Regions from separate parts of the Pseudarthrobacter sp. NPDC058329 genome, predicted to be linked through region 1. Evidence: riboswitches for the same ligand, from Rfam matches in the RefSeq annotation. Region 1 holds a riboswitch; each other region holds the start of a gene.

Region 1 (6,135 bases):
GAGGAGGGCGCGCTGGTCTTCACAACTCCAAGCCTACCCGTTGCCCGTCCGGCGTCATGCCTTGAAGGCCCGCCACGCAAGCGTTAGATAGGGCAGCTCCAGCTCTTCGTCAAGGCTGTGGCCCAGGTGTTCGTGAAGGTACCAGTCCAAGTTGGCGAGCACTTTGGCGCGGGTGGTTTCACCCGCCCGCAGATAGTAGCTCCGGGACTTGGTGAGCTCCACCAGGTCGGTGGTGGTGACGCGGTCCTGCCAGTGGGCGACGTGGCCCTCGAGCCCCCGGAACTCCGGCCCCACGACTGGCCGGAAGTCCGGCTTGTACACGTCCCCGGCGTGCATGATCCGTGAAAGCCTGTGGACCCACGGAACCGATGTATCCAGCTGGTTCCAGATCAGGCCCAGCGTGCCGTTCGGCCGCAGTACGCGCGCCAGTTCCGTGCTTGCTTCCAGTGCGTCGCACCAATGCCAGGCCTGGGCAACGCTGACGACGTCGAAGGCCGCCGTGGGCAGGCCCGTCGCCTCGGCATTGGCTTGGACCGCCGTGGCCCCGGGATAGTGCGCCCGTAACTGTTCGAGCATGTCAGCAGAGGGATCCAACGCAGTGACGGACAGGCCCAGGTCCAGCAGCAGTGCGGTGAACTTGCCGGTGCCGGCTCCGGCGTCGAGGGCATCGGCGGCGCCCGGGGGAACCAGCCATTGGGCTGTTTCTTTTGGATAGCCCGGGCGGACCCGCTGGTAGTGCCGGCCGCCGTCCTGGAAGCTCTGGCCGAGCTCCCGGCGCCGTCCATGATCAAGCTTGGGGCCACCCCGTACCACGCGTGGCCTCCTTCGTCTGATGCCCTTGGGTATCCTTCGAATTTACCGCAAGTGTTCAGTCATCGATGCAGGGGGCAGCGCCGGCGGTTCCGGGAGTGTTGGGTGCCCAGTGCGGGTAGGTCCGCGTGTCGTTGGCGGGAACCCAGCGTCCTGCGTCCACGACGTAGTCCCACCCCAGGCCATCGCGGCGCAGCGACTCTATGCCGGCAAGGAGCCGTTCTGCATCCTCGAGGCGCGAGCCGACGCCGAAGCTGGCACGGAGGGAACCGGAGGGAAGCCCGAGCCGCTTCAGCAGCGGGTGGGCGCAGAAGCGGCCGTCGCGGAGGCCAACACCGTGCTCAGCGGAAAGGTAAGCCGCCACCAGCCCGGCGTCGTAGCCTTCCACCGAGAAGTTGACCACGCCGATGGTGTCCGTGTCCGGGTTGGTGTCCTTGAAGATCTGGTGGACGGTCACGCCGTCGATCTTCTGCAGGCCCTCGACGAGGAAGGAACGGATGGCGGATTCGTGGGCGTGCCACTGGTCCTGGTTAAGCCCGGCAATCACCTGGGTGGCGCGTGCCAGGGTAGCTGCGCCAAGCACGTTCGGTGAGCCCCCCTCGTGGCGGGCCGGGCCGGTGGCCCAGCTGACGTCGTCGAGCCTTGCTTCCTTGACGGCACCGCCGCCGGCGAGGTGCGGGGTCCCGGCGTCGAGCCAGTCCGGGCGGCCCACCAGCACGCCGGCACCAAACGGGGCGTAGAGCTTGTGGCCGGAGAAGGCGAGGTAGTCCACGCCATCCGCGGCGATGTTGACGCGGCGGTGCGGCGCCAGCTGGGCGGCGTCCACCACAATCCGTGCACCGTGTTCGTGGGCGAGCTCGGCCAGGGCGCGGATGGGGAGGATCTCACCGGTGACGTTTGAGGCGCCGGTGACAGCGAGCAGGCTCACACCGCCCTGCTGCAGTTCAGCGCGGACGGATGCGATGGTGCCCGTGATGGTGTCAGCGGCAACGATGCTGCGGTGTGGGACGCCCTGCCAGGGCAGCAGGTTCGCGTGGTGTTCGATGTCCAGGTACAGCACGTCGCCGTCGGGCCGGCCGTCCGTTGCGGGCAGGCAGCCCGCCAGCAGGTTGAGCGAATCGGTGGTGTTCCGGGTGAAAATCACCGAATCGTCCGGGCGGCCGCCCACGAACTCGCGGACGATGTTGCGCGCATTTTCGTACACGGAGGTGCTGATCTGGGATGCGTAGCCGGCGCCGCGGTGGACGCTGGCGTAGAACGGCAGGATCTCATTGAGGTAGGCCGAAACCACCGAGAGAGCCGGAGCGGAGGCGCCGTAGTCGAGGTTGGCGTACCGGACGTGGTCGCCGGAAATCAGCGGTGCCTGGATTTCAGCGCCGGTGACGGCTGAGAGCGGCCGGCCGGCGACGGCCCGGCGGGCATCAAAGAGGGCAGCGCCATCAGGCTGGACGGTTTCAGGCTGGAGAGCGGCGTTGGGGGAGACGGTGGCAGTAGTCACGGCAGACCTCACTTCGAAAGGACCCCCTGTACCGGGAATCCGCGCTTGCCGCATCCGTTCCGGACCGGCCTGGTCGTCACCCGGGGCACCCCACCGCGGTTGGAGGGTTGCCGGCCAGCAAACCGGGGTTTCGCGCTGGCACTCGTGACCTGGTTAAGAGCGTAGGACATGGGGCAGGAAGGTTTGAAGCCGGCCCGATTGTTAAGCGGTTTGTTACGCGTCCGCTGAAAAGGGCTGCTTTCACCGAAGATACGACGGCGGGCGCCTCCTTTGGGAGGCACCCGCCGCTGATTGTTCGGTGTAGGGACTTAGAGAAGATCATCCAGGTCCGGGTTCAGCCGCCGAAGAACCTCAGAGTGCAGGATGGAATTCGTGGCCAGGGCGTTGCCGCCGAATGGGCCATCCTCCCCCTCCAGGGAGGTGAAGCGGCCGCCCGCTTCAACCACGATCGGCACGAGAGCGGCCATGTCGTACAGGTTGAGTTCGGGTTCGCAGGCGATGTCCACAGAGCCCTCTGCCACCATGCAGTAGGACCAGAAATCGCCGTACGCGCGGGTCCGCCACACGTCCTCGGTGAGGCCCAGGAAGTTGTCCAGGTTCCCGCGTTCCTTCCAGCCGCCCAGGCTGGAGTAGGACAGCGAAGCGTCGGACAGGTTGGCGACATTTGAGACGCGCAGCCGGGTGGCAGCGGCGAGCGAGCGTCCCATGTAGGCGCCCATTCCCTTAGCCGCCCACCACCGCTTGCCGAGGGCCGGCGCGCTCACCACGCCAACAACGGGTTCGCCTTCATCCACCAGCGCGATCAGGGTGGCCCAGACGGGGACGCCGCGGACGAAATTCTTGGTGCCGTCAATGGGATCGATGATCCAGCGGCGGGACCCGTGGCCGGTGCTCCCGAACTCTTCCCCGAGCACGGCGTCACGCGGACGGGAACGCGACAACTGGCCGCGGATGGCCTCTTCCGCGGCCTTGTCCGCGTCGGTGACCGGTGTGAGGTCAGGCTTGGTCTCCACCTTGAGGTCCTGGGCTTTGAAGCGGCTCATGGTCTGGTCATCAACAGAATCTGCCAGCACGTGGGCCAGGCGCAGGTCATCGTTGTAGCTTGAAGCGGGTTGGATCATGGTTCCAAACTACCGTCTGCGCGCTGATCTGCTGGGAGATCGGCACCGTCAGTTGACGCTGCCCAGTTCCTTGGCCTCCTGGGCCTCCAGGCGGGGGTCGGTGCCCAGCAGGCGCCGCAGGGAGGCCAGCCGTGCTTCTCCGGTGGCGCCGGCATGGCCGCCGCCAACCCAGGCGTCCAGTCCGCAGTTCACCGCGGTGGCGGTGTGCTTGCAGCCGCGTTCGCAGTCCTCGATGCCGGGGGAGAGGTCGGGGAAGGAGCGCAGGATCCGGTCCGGGTCCACGTGGGCCAGGCCGAAGGAGCGGATGCCCGGAGTGTCGATGATCCAACTGCCCGCCGGGGCCTCGGTCAGCCTCAATGCCAGCGCAGACGACGACGTGTGGCGCCCCCGCCCTGTCACGGCGTTGACCCCGCCGGTGGCGCGTTCCGCTCCGGTCAGCGCGTTCACCATGGTGGATTTGCCCACGCCCGAGTGGCCGAGCATCACAGTTACTTTTCCGTCCAGGTGATCACGCAACTCCGCGACGGCCGTGCTGTCCAGCCGTGCGGAGAGTCCGTCATCGGAGCGGGCATCGATGCCTGAAGCGCTGGAATCGGCAGTGCGGCTGATGATCACTGGAAAGTCCAGGTGCGTGTAGTTGGACAGCAGGTCCGCCGGATCCTTGACGTCGGCCTTGGTGACCAGGAGGATCGGCTCGATTCCGGCGTCGTAGGCTGCCACCAGGGCGCGGTCAATGAAGCCGGTACGCGGCTCGGGATTGGCGGCAGCCACCACAATCACCAGCTGGTCCGCGTTGGCCACCACAGCCCTCTCCACCGGATCCGTATCATCTGCGCTGCGGCGCAGCAGCGTCCGGCGGTCCTGGATCCTGACCAGCCGTGCCAGGGTATCCGGTTCACCGGAGACATCGCCCACAAGGGAGACGAAATCTCCGGCCACCACCGGGTTGCGGCGAAGTTCGCGTGCCCTTGCGGCGATGACCACACGTTCGTTGCCGGAGTCCTCGCCCACCACTGCCGTGTACCTGCCGCGGTCAACGGTGATGATGCGTCCGGTCACGGCGTCGTCGTGGCTGGGCCGGTCCTTGGTGCGGGGGCGGGAGCCCTTTTTGCTGGGCCGGATGCGGACATCCGATTCGTCCCAGGAATCAGTGCTCCGCGCCACCGCTGGACCCCTCCACGCCGGCATGGGCGGGGCCGGCCTGGGCCAGCATGTCTGCCCACAGTTGGGGAAAGTCCGGCATGGTTTTTGCGGTGGTGGCGATGTCCTCCACCTGCACCCCCTCCACTGCCAGGCCAAGAATGGCGCCGGCGGTGGCCATGCGGTGGTCGGCGTAACTGCGGACGACGCCGGCATGCAGCTTGGCCGGCCGAATCACCAGCCCGTCGCTGGTCTCCTCGGCATCACCGCCAAGGCGGTTGATCTCGGCGACCAGGGCAGCGAGCCTGTCAGTCTCGTGGCCGCGCAGGTGCGCAATGCCGCTGAGCCGGGAGGGTCCGCTGGCCAAAGCACACAGCGCGGCGACCGTGGGGGCGAGCTCGCTGGTGTCCGCGAAATCGGCGCCCTTGATTTCCGGACCGCCCGTTACCGTCAGGACGCCGTCAATGAGGGTGACCTCCGCGCCCATGCTGGCAAGGATGGTCCGCCATAGATCTCCTACCTGCTGCGTCTCTTCGGGCCAACCGGGAATCCGGACCGTTCCACCGGACGCCAGGGCAGCGGCAAGGAAGGGCCCGGCGTTGGACAGGTCCTGCTCAATCCGCTGGTCGAACGCGCGGATGGGTCCCGGGGCAACAACCCAGTGGTTGGGAACCGAATCGTCAACAACCACACCGGCTCCGCGCAGGACGGCCACCGTCATGTTGATGTGGTCCAGGCTTGGCACCGGCTTTCCGACGTGCTCAAGATGCAGGCCTTCGCTGAACCGTGCCCCCACAAGGAGGAGTGCTGAGACGAACTGTGAGGAGGCGCTGGCATCGATCACCAGGTGGCCGCCACGCACCTCTCCGGTACCTTCCACAACAAACGGCAACGACGCCGGCGCGCTGCCGTCTTCGGCGTTGACCGCCACCCCCAGCGCCTTGAGGGCTTCGATGATCGTTCCCATCGGCCGCTTCCGGGCGTGGGGGTCGCCGTCGAAAACGCTCGTGCCGTTGCGCAGCGCCGCCAGCGGCGGAACGAACCGCATCACCGTTCCAGCCAGGCCGCAGTCGATCCTGGTGGAGGACGCCGCCGCACCCGCCGCGGGCGGGATAACTTCCAGGTCCGGACCAAACACGCCGTCCCCCGGCACCTCCGTGATGGTGGCACCGAGCTGGCGGAGCGCATCGATCATCAACGCCGAATCCCTGGAATGCAGTGGCGCACGCAGGCGCGACGGGCCATCGGCCAGCGCCGCGAGCACCAGATACCGGTTGGTCAGCGATTTGGAACCGGGCACCGTAACGGTGGCATCGACAGGGCGGGACGCGAAGGGTGCGGGCCAGGAGGGGAGGGACGTTCCGGAGTTGTCCTGTGTGGCGGCTGCTGAGGTCATGTGCTGCTTATGCCCCCGTGGCCTGTTCGACGGCGCGGCGCACGGCTTTGTCGGCTTTGTGCAGCTTCTTGTTGGTGGTCTTTTTGGCATCTGCGGCGAGGTGCGCGGCACCCTTCCTGGCGTCGGCGGCCAGGTGCTCGGCACGCCAGGCGAGTCCCGGTTTGCCGGCC
Region 2 (6,135 bases), on a different contig from region 1:
CGGTGCCACCCACTCCACGGCGACGTCTTCCAACGGCTTTTCCACCGGCTCACCCAGCCATTCGGTGACCCGGGCTGCCGAACCGGCGATGGTCAGGCAGCTCATCTTCACGTTGCTGTCGTAGGCGTTGGAGGGGTGCAGGGAAGGATCGCCGTCCCACTTGAGCATGTAGGGAACCTGGGGGTCGGCAATCAAGCCCAGGATGCCGATCTGTTTCCAGACCAGTTCGCGGCCGTCCGGAAACTTGCGGTTGCCGTTGACTGCGGAGCGTCCCAGACGTTCCTCAAAGGGGGCCAGGTCGTCCACTTCGACGCACCAGCCCATCCAGCCGCCGCCGGCAGCAGACCGCGCACGCACTGCCTGCCCGAAGGGAGCCTTGTCCGAAGCGGGGTGGTCCAGGACCTCCACCACTTCGAGGTACTTGTGCCCCGCGAGCGGGATGATCATATTCCGGGTTCCGAACCGCGGGTGTACCCCGCCCTTGACTGCCTCAACGCCGAGGGCAGAGGAGATACGTTCGGTGGTGGCAGCCAGGCCATCGTGTTCACAGGCGTAAGAGACGTGATCCATGCGCATGGCAACATCTTGGCACTTTGTGATCGGGCTCTCAGCTAAGGGTACCCTTACTGGGATTTTGCCGTGGAAACCCTTCATGAACCCACCTGCCCCCGGGAAATCCTGAGGACTATGTTCGTCATAATCCTGTCGGGTGTTGTGTGCTCGTTCCTACACTGAGCTCAGGTCATGAGTGCCAGCGCCAAGCCCCGGCTCGCTGGCCGGCAACCCTCCATCCGCGGTGGGGTGCCCCGGGTGAGGACCTGGCTGTCCGGCAACGGCCGGATGGCAAGCGCGGCCCGCGGTGCTTCCAGCATGCCGGGCCATGTCAAAGGAGCCTTAGTTGTCCAACGGTTGGTCTTTCGAAACACGCCAGATCCACGCCGGGCAGGAGCCGGACGGCGCCACCGGTGCCCGTGCACTTCCTATCTACCAGACCACGTCCTTCGTGTTCCCCACGGCTGAGAGCGCCGCCAACCGCTTTGCCCTGGCCGAACTGGCGCCCATTTACACCAGGATCGGCAACCCCACGCAGGAGGCGGTGGAGCAACGGATCGCCAGCCTGGAGGGCGGCCTGGGAGCGCTGCTGCTCAGCTCCGGGCAGGCGGCGGAGACTTTCGCCATCCTGAACGTTGCCGAGGCGGGGGACCACATCGTCGCCAGCCCCAGCCTCTATGGGGGCACCTACAACCTCCTCGCCCACACCCTGAAGAAGTTCGGCATTTCAGTCACGTTCGTGGCGGACCCGGACAACCTGGACCAGTGGCGTAACGCAGTGCAGCCCAACACCAAGCTCTTCTTCGGCGAGGTGGTGTCCAACCCGCGGCAGGACGTCCTGGACATCGAAGGCGTGTCCGGGGTTGCGCATGACGCCGGAGTGCCCCTCATTGTGGACAACACCCTGTCCACCCCGTACTTGATCCGGCCGCTGGAATGGGGCGCGGACATCGTGGTGCACTCGGCCACCAAGTACTTGGGCGGCCACGGCTCGGCGATCGCCGGTGTGATCGTGGACTCCGGAAACTTCGACTTCGGCAAGGACCCTGCCAAATTCCCCGGCTTCAACACCCCGGACCCCACCTACAACGGGCTGGTGTACGCCCGCGACCTGGGCGCCGACGGTGCCTTGGGCGCCAACCTGTCGTACATCCTCAAAGCCAGGGTTCAGCTGCTGCGCGACCTTGGCTCGGCAGTATCGCCCTTCAACGCCTTCCTCATCGCCCAGGGGCTGGAGACGCTGAGCCTGCGGGTGGAGCGGCACGTGGCCAACGCCCTGGACGTGGCGCAGTGGCTGGAAGCGCGTGACGACGTCGAATCGGTCGCCTACGCCGGGCTGCCCTCCAGCCCCTGGTACGAGCGGGGCCGCAAATACGGCCCCAAAGGTACCGGCGCCATCGTGTCGTTCAACCTCGCCGGAGGTGCGGAGGCAGGCAAGCGCTTCGTGGACGCCTTGGAGCTGCACTCCCATGTGGCAAACATCGGTGACGTCCGTTCGCTGGTGATCCATCCGGCGTCGACCACCCACAGCCAGCTCTCACCGGAGCAGCAGGTGGTTGCCGGCGTGAACCCGGGTCTGGTGCGGATTTCGGTGGGGATCGAGCACATCGACGACATCCTGGCGGACCTCGAGGCAGGCTTCCGGGCCGCCAAGGGGGCCACCGGAGCCTAGCCCACCACGAGGGTGCCCAACGCGGCGGCAAGCCGGGAAAGTCACAACCAGTCACACTCTTGGCAGCAGGCAGGGGCTGTTTCGTACACTCGAAGCAGGTCATGAGTGCCAGTGACAGCCCCGGCTTGCTGGCCGGCAACCCTCCTTCCGCGGCGGGGTGCCCCGGGTGAAGACCTGGCCTGCCGGTCATACGACGGCGGGCAAGCGCGTAGAAGAGGTCTTGCCATGACGGTTACCGTCACCCGTACAACTGTCCCCGAACACGGGATTGTCCGCTATGCCTCCATCGGAGGCCTGCAGCTGGAGGCTGGCGGATACCTGCCGGACGTCACCCTCGCCTATGAAACCTGGGGCACCCTGAACGAGGACGGCAGCAACGCCGTCCTGATTGAACATGCGTTGACCGGCAGCACCCACGTGACCCGGGGCGACACCGAGGAGCCAGGCTGGTGGGAACAACTCGCGGGGCCGGGTGCGCCCGTGGATACCAACCGTTTCTTTGTGGTGTCCATCAACATCGTGGGCGGCTGTTATGGGTCCACCGGGCCGTCATCGCCCGCGCCGGACGGTCATCCATGGGGCTCGCGTTTTCCGCTGGTCACCCTGCGGGACAGCACCGCGGCCGAGGCCCGGCTGGCCGACCAATTGGGCATCGATAGCTGGTTCGCCGTGCTGGGCGGTTCCATGGGCGGTGCCCGTGCCCTGGAATGGGCGGTGACGTTCCCGGAACGGGTGCAGCGCTGCGCGGTGATTTCCGTGGGTGCCGCGAGCACCGCAGAGCAGATCGCCTTCGCCCAGGCGCAGACGCTCGCCATCCGACAGGATGCCAACTTCAACGGCGGCGACTACTACAACGGAACCGCCCCCGAGGAGGGCCTGGCCCTGGCCCGGCGCATCGCCCACATCACGTACCGCTCCCCGGTGGAGCTGGACGGACGCTTTGGCCGCTCACCGCAGGCCCCCGAATCACCGCTTCAGGGCGAGCAGCTCGCAGCCAGGGGGCGCTACCAGGTGGAAAGCTACCTGGACCACCAGGGCACCAAGCTGGTCCAGCGGTTTGACGCCAACAGCTATATCGCCATCACTGAGGCGCTCATGAGCCACGACGTCTGCCGCGGACGCGGCTCCCTCGTCCAGACCTTGTCCAGTTCCAGTGCGCGCTTTTTTGTTGCCGCCGTGGACTCGGACCGGCTCTACTTCCCGTCCCAGTCGCGGGAGCTGGCCCAGGCACTCCCCGGAGAGGTGGACGTCCACCTCATCGAGGCGCCCATCGGGCACGACGGTTTCCTTACCGAGATCGGCCAGCTGGGGAACCAGCTGCGGGAGCACCTTTCGGCCTGACATCACGCCCCCGACGCCCCTGAATGTGCAATAACGCAGATGCGCTCTGCATGATTCGGCGTTGAGCTGGGCGTTCGGGGCGACCATACTCGATGGGACCCGGCGGTTCGTGACCAAAAACACATGTACCCGCCATAGCCTGTCCCAGTGGTGTCGAAGACGACGCCGAAGGAGTTCACTAATGAGTACGGAACGCTCCGCCGCACGGCGGCCAGAGGAAACCGACGTCAAGGCCACAGGCCTGAGGAAAGTCGTCACGGCCTCCATGGCCGGCACCGTAGTTGAGTGGTATGAGTTTTTCCTTTATGCCTCCGCCGCCACCCTGGTGTTTGGCAAGATGTTCTTCCCCAATTCAGGTACCGAACTCGATGGCATCATCGCGGCCTTCGTTACGTATGCCGTAGGTTTCGTTGCCCGCCCGATCGGCGGCATCGTCTTTGGCCACTTCGGTGACAAGTTCGGCCGCAAGCAGCTTCTGCAGCTGAGCATCGTCCTGGTGGGCGTCGCCACCTTCCTCATGGGCTGCCTGCCCACCTTCGCCCAGATCGGCTACTGGGCCCCGGCCCTCCTGGTGTTCCTGCGCTTCATCCAGGGCTTCGCCGTCGGCGGTGAATGGGGCGGCGCCGTGCTGCTGGTGGCCGAGCACAGCCCCAGCAAGTCCCGCGGGTTCTGGTCCAGCTGGCCGCAGTCCGCCGTGCCCATGGGCAACCTCCTGGCCACCGGCGTCCTGTTCACCCTCTCCGCCACGCTTTCCCCGGAAGCGTTCCTTAGCTGGGGCTGGCGCGTCGCCTTCTGGCTCTCCGCAGTGATCGTGATCGTTGGCTACTACATCCGCACCAAGGTCCAGGATGCGCCGATCTTCATCGAAGCACGCAAGGAAGTCACGGTGGAGAAGAAGGGCTACGGTGTGGCCGAAGTCTTCCGCCGCTACCCGCGCGGTGTCTTTACCGCCATGGGCCTGCGCTTTGCCGAGAACATCCTGTACTACCTCGTGGTGACGTTCTCCATCACGTACCTGAAGGTCGTCGTCCAGACCGACACTTCCCGCATCCTCCTGCTCCTGCTCGTGGCGCACTTCATCCACTTCTGCGCCGTTCCGCTCGTCGGCAAGATGTCGGACGCGTACGGCCGGCGGCCGGTCTACATGGCGGGTGCCATCCTGGGCGGCACCTGGGGCTTCTTCGCCTTCCCCATGATGGACACCGGCAATGACTTCATCATCCTGGCCGCCATCACCATCGGCCTGCTGTTCCACGCGCTGATGTACGCCGGGCAGCCGTCCATCATGGCCGAAATGTTCCCCACCCGGATGCGGTACTCGGGCGTTTCCCTCGGCTACCAGGTGACCTCCATCGTCGCCGGTTCGCTGGCCCCGATCATCGCCACGTCACTGCTGGGAACCTTCAACTCCTCCACCCCGGTGGCCCTGTACCTGCTGGCAGCCTGCATCGTGACCGCGATCTCCGTGTTCTTCCTCAAGGAGACCCGCGGCATCTCGCTCCACGACGTGGACGCCGCCGACGCCCAGGGCACCGCCGACCTGCTGGCTGCCGGCAAGAAATAGGCCCTGCCAGTACCAAGCAAACACAGCACACCAACTGCCCGGACCCGCTACCACGCAGGCCCGGGCAGTTGGGCGTCAGCACCCTTCGAACGAAGTCAGGATTCCCCATGAAAGCAGCCGTCCTCTACTCCACGGTCCCGTCCGGAACCACGTACACCGAAGCGCAACCCCTTCGGGTCGAAGAGCTTCACCGCCCGGAACCGCGCGCCGGCGAGTTGGGCGTGACCATCACGTACTCGAGCCTGTGCCACTCGGACCTGTCCGTGGTGGACGGCTCCCGCGTCAGGCCGCTTCCCATGGCGCTGGGGCACGAGGCTGTGGGCCGGGTTGCCGCCGTGGGGGAGGGCGTCACGGACGTTTCCGTCGGAGACCATGTGGTCCTGGTCTTTGTCCCCAGCTGTGGCGAATGCCGCGCGTGCCGGGCGGGCCGCCCCGCACTCTGCCACCGGGCCGCGGAGGTCAACGGGTCCGGGGACCTCCTGCACGGAGAGGCACTGCTGCGGACGCCTGCGGGGGAAAGGATCAACCATCATCTCGGGGTGTCGGCGTTCGCCGACTACGCCGTGGTGGCCCGGGAGTCAGTGGTGGTTATTGACGACGACGTCCCGGACACTGTGGCGGCGATGTTCGGTTGCGCCGTGCTCACCGGGATGGGAGCCGTCCTGAACACGGCCGCTGTCCAGCCCGGCCAGTCCGTGGCTGTTTTCGGACTCGGCGCCGTGGGGCTTTCGGCCGTGATGGCTGCAGCGCTCGCCGGTGCTTCCTCCGTCATCGCCATCGACCCCAACGCGGGCAAGCACGGGTTCGCCCTGAAGTGCGGGGCAACCGCGGTGGGCACCCCGGACGAGGCTTCCCGCCTGATCGCAGAGGCCGCCGGAGACGGCGTGGACACCGCCATCGAAGCTGTGGGTTCGGCCCGGGTCATTGCATCGTGCCTTGAGCACGTGACCCGCGGCGGCGCAGTGGTCTCGGTGGGGCTGCCGCACCCCACCGCGGAACTGACAGT
Region 3 (6,135 bases), on a different contig from region 1:
TCCGGCGAAGCAAGCAGCGTCTTTGTGGAGGCCCAGGCGGCCAACCTTGCGCGCTACCGCCAGGATTTCCGCGGGCGCCATGTGCCGCGCGTGGCGGTGGGCAGGGTGGTCCTTCCCACCGACGGGGCCGACGCAGAGACGCGGGGCCGGTACCGCGCCTACCGGGAGAGCCGCCAGGAGCGCACGCTGGCCCCGCAGGGGGAACGCCGCACGCTGTTCGCGCCGGACCTGGTAGGCAATGCGGAGGAAATCGTGGAAGGGCTGCTGGCTGATCCGGTGACCGCCTCCGCCACCGAGTTGCAGATCAACCTTCCGTACGAGTTCTCCATCGAGGATTACCGGCAGATCATCACGGACTTCGCCACGCTCGTGGCGCCACCGCTGGGTTGGCAGCCGCGGCACTTAGCCGCGGCTGCCCACGGCTAGACGGCGGCGGGTTCCACAGCCGGGCCGGTCGTGGCCACGCCTGCGTCGCGCAGGGCCAGGAATCCGCCGTCAACATGGACAGCCTGCGGGTAGCCCAGCACCTTGAGCTTCTGCGCCACGGGGCCGGAGCCGTTGACGGAGCCGCAGAACACAACGATTTTCTGGTCGGTTCCGGTCACCTGCGGAAGCCTGGTGTCCGATTCCGGGCCGAAGTCCTGGGCCACGTTTTCGCGGTCCACCACAACGGCGCCGGGGACGCTTCCGGTGCTGGCCCGGCCGCCTTCGCTGCGAATATCGATCAGGAGGACGCCCTCCTCGATCAGTTGGGCTGCCTGTTCGGCGCTGATCAGCTGGGGGTCGACCGGGGTGTTCTGCTCGCTCATTGTGGTGCTCCTTCGGTAGGTGTGCTGGTGGGTGAAAGCAGTGTTCCGTCAGCCCAGGCCCCATGCCGCGGCCAGGAGTTCCTGGGAGCGGATGCGGTGCGCCTGGCTGTGGGCGATGGTGGTGATGAGGAGTTCGTCGGCGCCGGTGGCCCGCCGCAGGGAGCGCAGCCCCTCGGCCACCTGCGCGGGGTCGCCCACAAACCGGGTGTCCAGCCTGTCGCGGACCAGGTCCCTCTCGGCCGGTTCCAGCGGCGGGAGCCCGGCGGCGTCCTCCGGGGCCGGGTAGGGAATGGCGCCTTTGCCGGAGCGGATGCTGTGCACCCAGTGCTCGAATCCGGCCCCGACAGTGGCGGCCTCGGCCGCGGTGGGGGCCACCAGAACGTCAGCCGAGACTGCCACGTACGGCTTATCCAGAAGGCCGGACGGTTCAAAATGTGCCCGGTATTCTGCTACGGATTCGAGGACTGCCGAGGGCGCAACATGGTAGTTGGCCCCGTAGGGCAGCCCGAGCTTGCCGGCGAGCCGGGCGCTGGGTCCGGCGCTGGAACCGTGGATCCAGAACTGCGGAGGGTTGCCCTGCGCGGGGTGGATGGCCGTCGTCGCGCCTTCTTCCGCGCGGTAGGTCCCGGCGAAGAAGGCGATGATGTCCTGGACATCGTTCTCGAAATTGTCCACATCCCCGGGGACGCGGCCCAGCAGCCGGGCCTGAAGCTGGAACCGTTCCGGGAAGGCCCTGCCAAACAGCGGCCGCGGTGGCGGGACCACCAGCCCGTCCACAATCCGGTTTGCGGTGTCTGCCGGAGCGTCCGGAGCGGTGGCCGGTGCGCCGGCGGCATGGGGAAGCCCTGCCTTGGGTACCCCGGACCTCCCGAAGCCCAGGTCCACGCGGCCCGGGTGGAACGCTGCAATGGTGCCCACGTTCTCAGCCACCTGGATGGGTCGGTAGTTGCCCAGGATGGTGGCGGCCGTGCCAACGCGGATGGTGCTGGTAGCCGCTGCCACCAGGGCGGACAGCACGTGCGGAGCGGACCCGGCGACTCCTGCGCTCAGGTGGTGCTCGGCCAGCCAGAACCTCCTGTAGCCCAGCCGCTCGGCGGAGACGGCGAGATCGATGCTGTTCCGCAGCGCATCGGCGGCGGTGCTGCCGGCGGAGATCGGGCTGAGGTCGAGGACGGAGAGCGGAACCACGGGAGGCTTGGACATGGGATGACACTACGAATTTCCGCCTCGCCTCCGCACCCCGGCCGTCACCGGACTCAACCTCCCGAAATGCCAGGTAACGCAGGCCAAGACTGGTTCATAAATGACGGAATACAGCGCCCGTTGACGCCGCATTTCCGCCCTTGACGCTGCAAGACCAGCCGCTTGTGGAGCGCCCGCACGGACCCCTAGATTCAGTCGCAGGTCAAGAGACAGCACGCGAAGGACCGGCTGGTGCTGCGGCAACCCTCAGGCATTTTTATGGCGGGGTGCTCCGGAAACAGACCTGGCCGCAGCAGCGGCAAGCGAATGTCGTACCGGCCGTCCGCGGCCCGAACAGTAGGGGATCCATGCCTTCCACACCTCCACCCAGCCAGCGCTCCGCCGTGCTCGGCATCGAGCTCGACGGCGATGGCGCCCACCCGGCTGCGTGGCGCTTCGCCGCCCACGAGCCGGGAACGCTCCTGAGCGGAAGCCGTATCCGCGGGACCGTGCAGGCGGCGGACATCGCCGGCTTCCACCTGGCCACCTTCCGCGATTCCCGCACCACCGACACCGAGGGCACTGGTATCGCCGGCCGGATCGATGCCATCCAGCGGGCAGCCTTCAGCGCCCCGCTGACCCGGTCCATCGGCCTGGTCCCCGAAGCCGGCGTCCTCTACACCGAGCCGTTCCACGTGGCCACCCAGCTGGCCAGCCTGGACTACTCCTCACACGGCCGCGCCGGCTGGCTGGTCAATGTGGAGAACACCGTCCAGGAATCCCGGTCCGTGGGCAGGGACGCCATCGCGGAGGCGGACGTGCAGTCCGAGGCGCGGGACGTCGTCGAAACCGCACGCCGGCTCTGGGACTCCTGGGAGGACGACGCCGTCATCCGCGACGCGGCCGCCGGCCGGTACCTGGACGCGGACAAGCTGCACTACGCCGATTTTGAGGGCAGCCGGTTCTCGGTCAAGGGGCCCTCGATCATTCCCCGCCCGCTGCAGGGGCAGCTGCCGGTGTTCGCTGTTGCTGCGCTGCTGCCCGCCGTCGAAGCGGACGTGGCGCTCGTATCCGCCGCAACACTCGAGGGACTCGCTGCCGCCGCTGCATCAGCCCGCGAGGCAGGCGCGGCCCGCACCCTGGTGGAGCTCGACGTCGTGCTGGACTCCCGCGGCCGCCGCGCCGCGGACCGGCTCGAGGAGCTTGATGCCCACCAGCGCTGGACCGGCGGAGCCCGCTACGTGGGCAACGCCGCCGGATTGGTGGATCTCCTCGCAGCCCTGTTCAAGGACAGCGACGGCGTCCGGATCCACCCGGCGGTGCTGGACACCGAACTGCCGGAACTGGCAGCCGCGGTCCTGCCCGAACTGCGCCGCGCCAACATCATCACCGCACCCGCGCCGGGATGCACGCTGCGCGAATCCTTCGGCCTGACCCGCCCCGCCAACCGCTACGCCGCCGCCGCGGCCCACTAGGGAGAACCCTCATGAGCACTTCCCGCATCGACGGCGACGGCACCATCCAGTTCGGCGTCTTCTTCCAGGGCGTCAACCACACCACGGTCTGGCGTGCACCGGAAAGCGGCTCGCAGACCGACTTCGAATCCTTCCGGAGGGTGGCCCAGACCGCCGAGCGCGGCCTGTTCAGTGCCTTCTTCCTCGGCGAGGGACTGCGGCTGCGCGAACACCTGGGCAGGATCCACGAACTGGATGTCGCTGGCCGGCCGGACGCCCAAACGGCGCTCGCAGCACTTGCCGCGGTGACCACCAACATCGGCCTGGTGGCCACGCAGAACACCACCTACAACGACCCCGCGGACCTCGCCCACCGGCTGGCCAGCCTGGACCTGCTGTCCGGCGGCCGGGCCGCGTGGAACATCGTCACCACGGACAACGCCTGGACCGGGGCCAACTTCCGCCGCGGCGGGTTCCTGGCGCACGAGGACCGGTACGTCCGGGCCGAAGCGTTCGTCCAGACGGCCAAAGCCATCTGGGACTCCTGGGCTGACGGCGCAATCGCCGGGTCCCGCGAGTCCCGGAGGTGGCTGGCCGACGACGCCATCACGCAGGTACGTCGCCAGGACGCAAGCTTCGACGTCGAGGTCACCGGCAGGCTGCCGCGCTCCAGCCAGTACCATCCGGTGCTGTTCCAGGCCGGCGATTCAGCCGACGGGCGCGACTTTGCCGTCCGGAATGCGGACGTCATCTTCTCCCGCCACGCAGGGCTGGAACAGGCCAGGAAGTTCCGCGAGGACATCGTGGCACGGACGCTGAAGGCAGGCAGGCCGGCCGACGACGTCAAGATCTTCCCGGGCCAGGAATTCATCCTCGCGCCCACCGCCAAGGAAGCCGAGGAGAAGCACCAGTGGGTCCGCGAGCAGCAGGTCAGCCCGCAGACCGCCATCGCCTACCTCGAGCAGTTCTGGGGCCGGAAACTCACCGAATACGATCCCGACGGCCCGCTCCCGGACATCGACCCGGTGGTTGACGTCACCAACGCCACCCGCGGCAACGCCTTCCACGGCAAGAGCGCCAGGGAACTCGCCGCTGAATGGCGGGCCGAGGCCACGGAGAAGGGGCAGTCCATCCGGCAGTTCGTCTCCCAGCGCTCGGTCATTAACGGCCGCGGCCTGGTGGGATCTTACGACGACGTCGCGGACCTGCTCACCGAATACGCGCACTCCGGTGCCGTGGACGGGTTCAACATCACCCCCTGGATTGTCCCCACCGGCCTGGACGACATCGTCAACCACCTGGTGCCCCGGCTCCAGGAACGCGGCGTGTACCGCACCGAATACCCGGGCACCAACCTCCGCGAAAACCTGGGCCTCCGCGCCCCTCTCACCCACCGGCGCGGCGACCTGTCGCCTGCCCGCCGCCAAGAAAGCGAAGACGTAGCATGAACCGCCTGAACCCCTCCGGAACCTCGACGTTCCGCAGCGCCCGGAAGTCCGCCGTCGTGGTGGCCTTCCTGGGCGCGGCGTCCCTCCTGCTGTCCTCGTGCGCAGGAGCGGCCGACGCCGGATCGCAGCAAAGTGCCGACGCCACCCCGGCGGCGGGCGGCAACCTGAACTTCGCCGTCTCGGTGGACCGCGGCTGCATCGATCCGCAGCAGGTGGGCAACAACGACGCCATCGCGATCGCCCGGCAGACAGTGGCATCCCTGACCTCGCAGGATTCGTCCACGGGCGAGATTGTCCCGTGGCTGGCCGAGAAGTTCGAGGCCAACGCGGACGCCACCAGCTTCACCTTCACGCTCCGTGACGGCGCAACCTTCGCTGACGGAGCGCCCATTGATGCGGCGTCGGTGAAGACGAACTTCGAGGCCATCAAGGCACTGGGCGCCAAGGCAACCCTGGGATCCACCTACCTCAGCGACGTCACGGCCGTCACGGTCAAGGACGCCAGGACGGTGGTAGTGGACTTCTCCAAGCCGAATGCCCAGTTCCTGCAGGCCACGTCCACGTTCACGCTGGGACTGCTGTCCCCGGCGTCGGCCGCCCTGAGTGAAGCCGACCGCTGCGCCGGCAAGTTCTCCGGCTCCGGGCCGTTCACGGTGCAGAGCTACACGGTGGACAAGGAAGCGGTCCTGGCGCGCCGGGCCGGTTACGCCTGGCCGGCGTCCACGAACAGCAACAAGGGCGAGGCGTACCTTGATACCGTCACGTTCAAAATCATCCCGGAGGCGGGCAACCGCACCGGCAGCCTGCAGTCCGGCCAGATCGACGCCACCGCGGCAATCTCGGCCGCGGACGCCAAGCTCTTCGACGGCAACGGCTTCTGGAACGAAACCCGGGCAAACCCGGGCGTCGTGTACAACCTGTACTCGAACGAATCCAGCCCCAAGCTGAAGGAAACGGCGGTGCGGCAGGCGATCTCCAAGGCGATCAACCGGGAGGAAATCACCGAAACGCTGCTCACCGAGGCGGACCAGCCGGCCAAGGGCGTCCTGTCCCACACCACGCCGTTCTTCACGGACCTCAGCAATCTCCTGGAGCACGATCCGGAGGGCGCAAAGAAGCTCCTGGACGACGCTGGCTGGAAGCCGGGCGGGGACGGCATCCGCGAAAAGGACGGGAAGAAACTGTCCTTCCTGGTGACGTACTGGCAGTCGCCGAAGGAAGTACTGGAACTGGTGCAGCAGC

What was found. A riboswitch is a leader RNA that binds a small molecule or an ion and turns the genes downstream of it on or off. The one in region 1 is predicted to bind S-adenosylmethionine.
Region 2: linked by a shared signal. The riboswitch ahead of ACFVYC_RS15970 (homoserine O-acetyltransferase) and the one ahead of ACFVYC_RS02065 (aminotransferase class V-fold PLP-dependent enzyme) in region 1 are both predicted to bind S-adenosylmethionine.
Region 3: linked by a shared signal. The riboswitch ahead of ACFVYC_RS20765 (LLM class flavin-dependent oxidoreductase) and the one ahead of ACFVYC_RS02065 (aminotransferase class V-fold PLP-dependent enzyme) in region 1 are both predicted to bind S-adenosylmethionine.

The regions. Positions count from the first base shown of each region.
Region 1 is NZ_JBHVZR010000001.1:435,290-441,424, forward strand. It holds gene ACFVYC_RS02055 (metal-dependent transcriptional regulator) at 1-23, opposite strand, end outside; gene ACFVYC_RS02060 (class I SAM-dependent methyltransferase) at 55-813, opposite strand; gene ACFVYC_RS02065 (aminotransferase class V-fold PLP-dependent enzyme) at 869-2,308, opposite strand; SAM riboswitch class IV at 2,345-2,458, opposite strand; gene hisN (histidinol-phosphatase) at 2,617-3,429, opposite strand; gene ACFVYC_RS02075 (ribosome small subunit-dependent GTPase A) at 3,478-4,593, opposite strand; gene aroA (3-phosphoshikimate 1-carboxyvinyltransferase) at 4,577-5,965, opposite strand; gene ACFVYC_RS02085 (DoxX family protein) at 5,973-6,135, opposite strand, start outside.
Region 2 is NZ_JBHVZR010000013.1:43,161-49,295, forward strand. It holds gene ACFVYC_RS15960 (VOC family protein) at 1-576, opposite strand, end outside; SAM riboswitch class IV at 741-856, shown strand; gene ACFVYC_RS15965 (bifunctional o-acetylhomoserine/o-acetylserine sulfhydrylase) at 899-2,224, shown strand; SAM riboswitch class IV at 2,322-2,437, shown strand; gene ACFVYC_RS15970 (homoserine O-acetyltransferase) at 2,450-3,565, shown strand; gene ACFVYC_RS15975 (MFS transporter) at 3,747-5,129, shown strand; gene ACFVYC_RS15980 (alcohol dehydrogenase catalytic domain-containing protein) at 5,237-6,135, shown strand, end outside.
Region 3 is NZ_JBHVZR010000023.1:41,953-48,087, forward strand. It holds gene ACFVYC_RS20750 (LLM class flavin-dependent oxidoreductase) at 1-426, shown strand, start outside; gene ACFVYC_RS20755 (rhodanese-like domain-containing protein) at 423-809, opposite strand; gene ACFVYC_RS20760 (LLM class flavin-dependent oxidoreductase) at 858-2,012, opposite strand; SAM riboswitch class IV at 2,213-2,323, shown strand; gene ACFVYC_RS20765 (LLM class flavin-dependent oxidoreductase) at 2,360-3,466, shown strand; gene ACFVYC_RS20770 (NtaA/DmoA family FMN-dependent monooxygenase) at 3,478-4,893, shown strand; gene ACFVYC_RS20775 (ABC transporter substrate-binding protein) at 4,890-6,135, shown strand, end outside.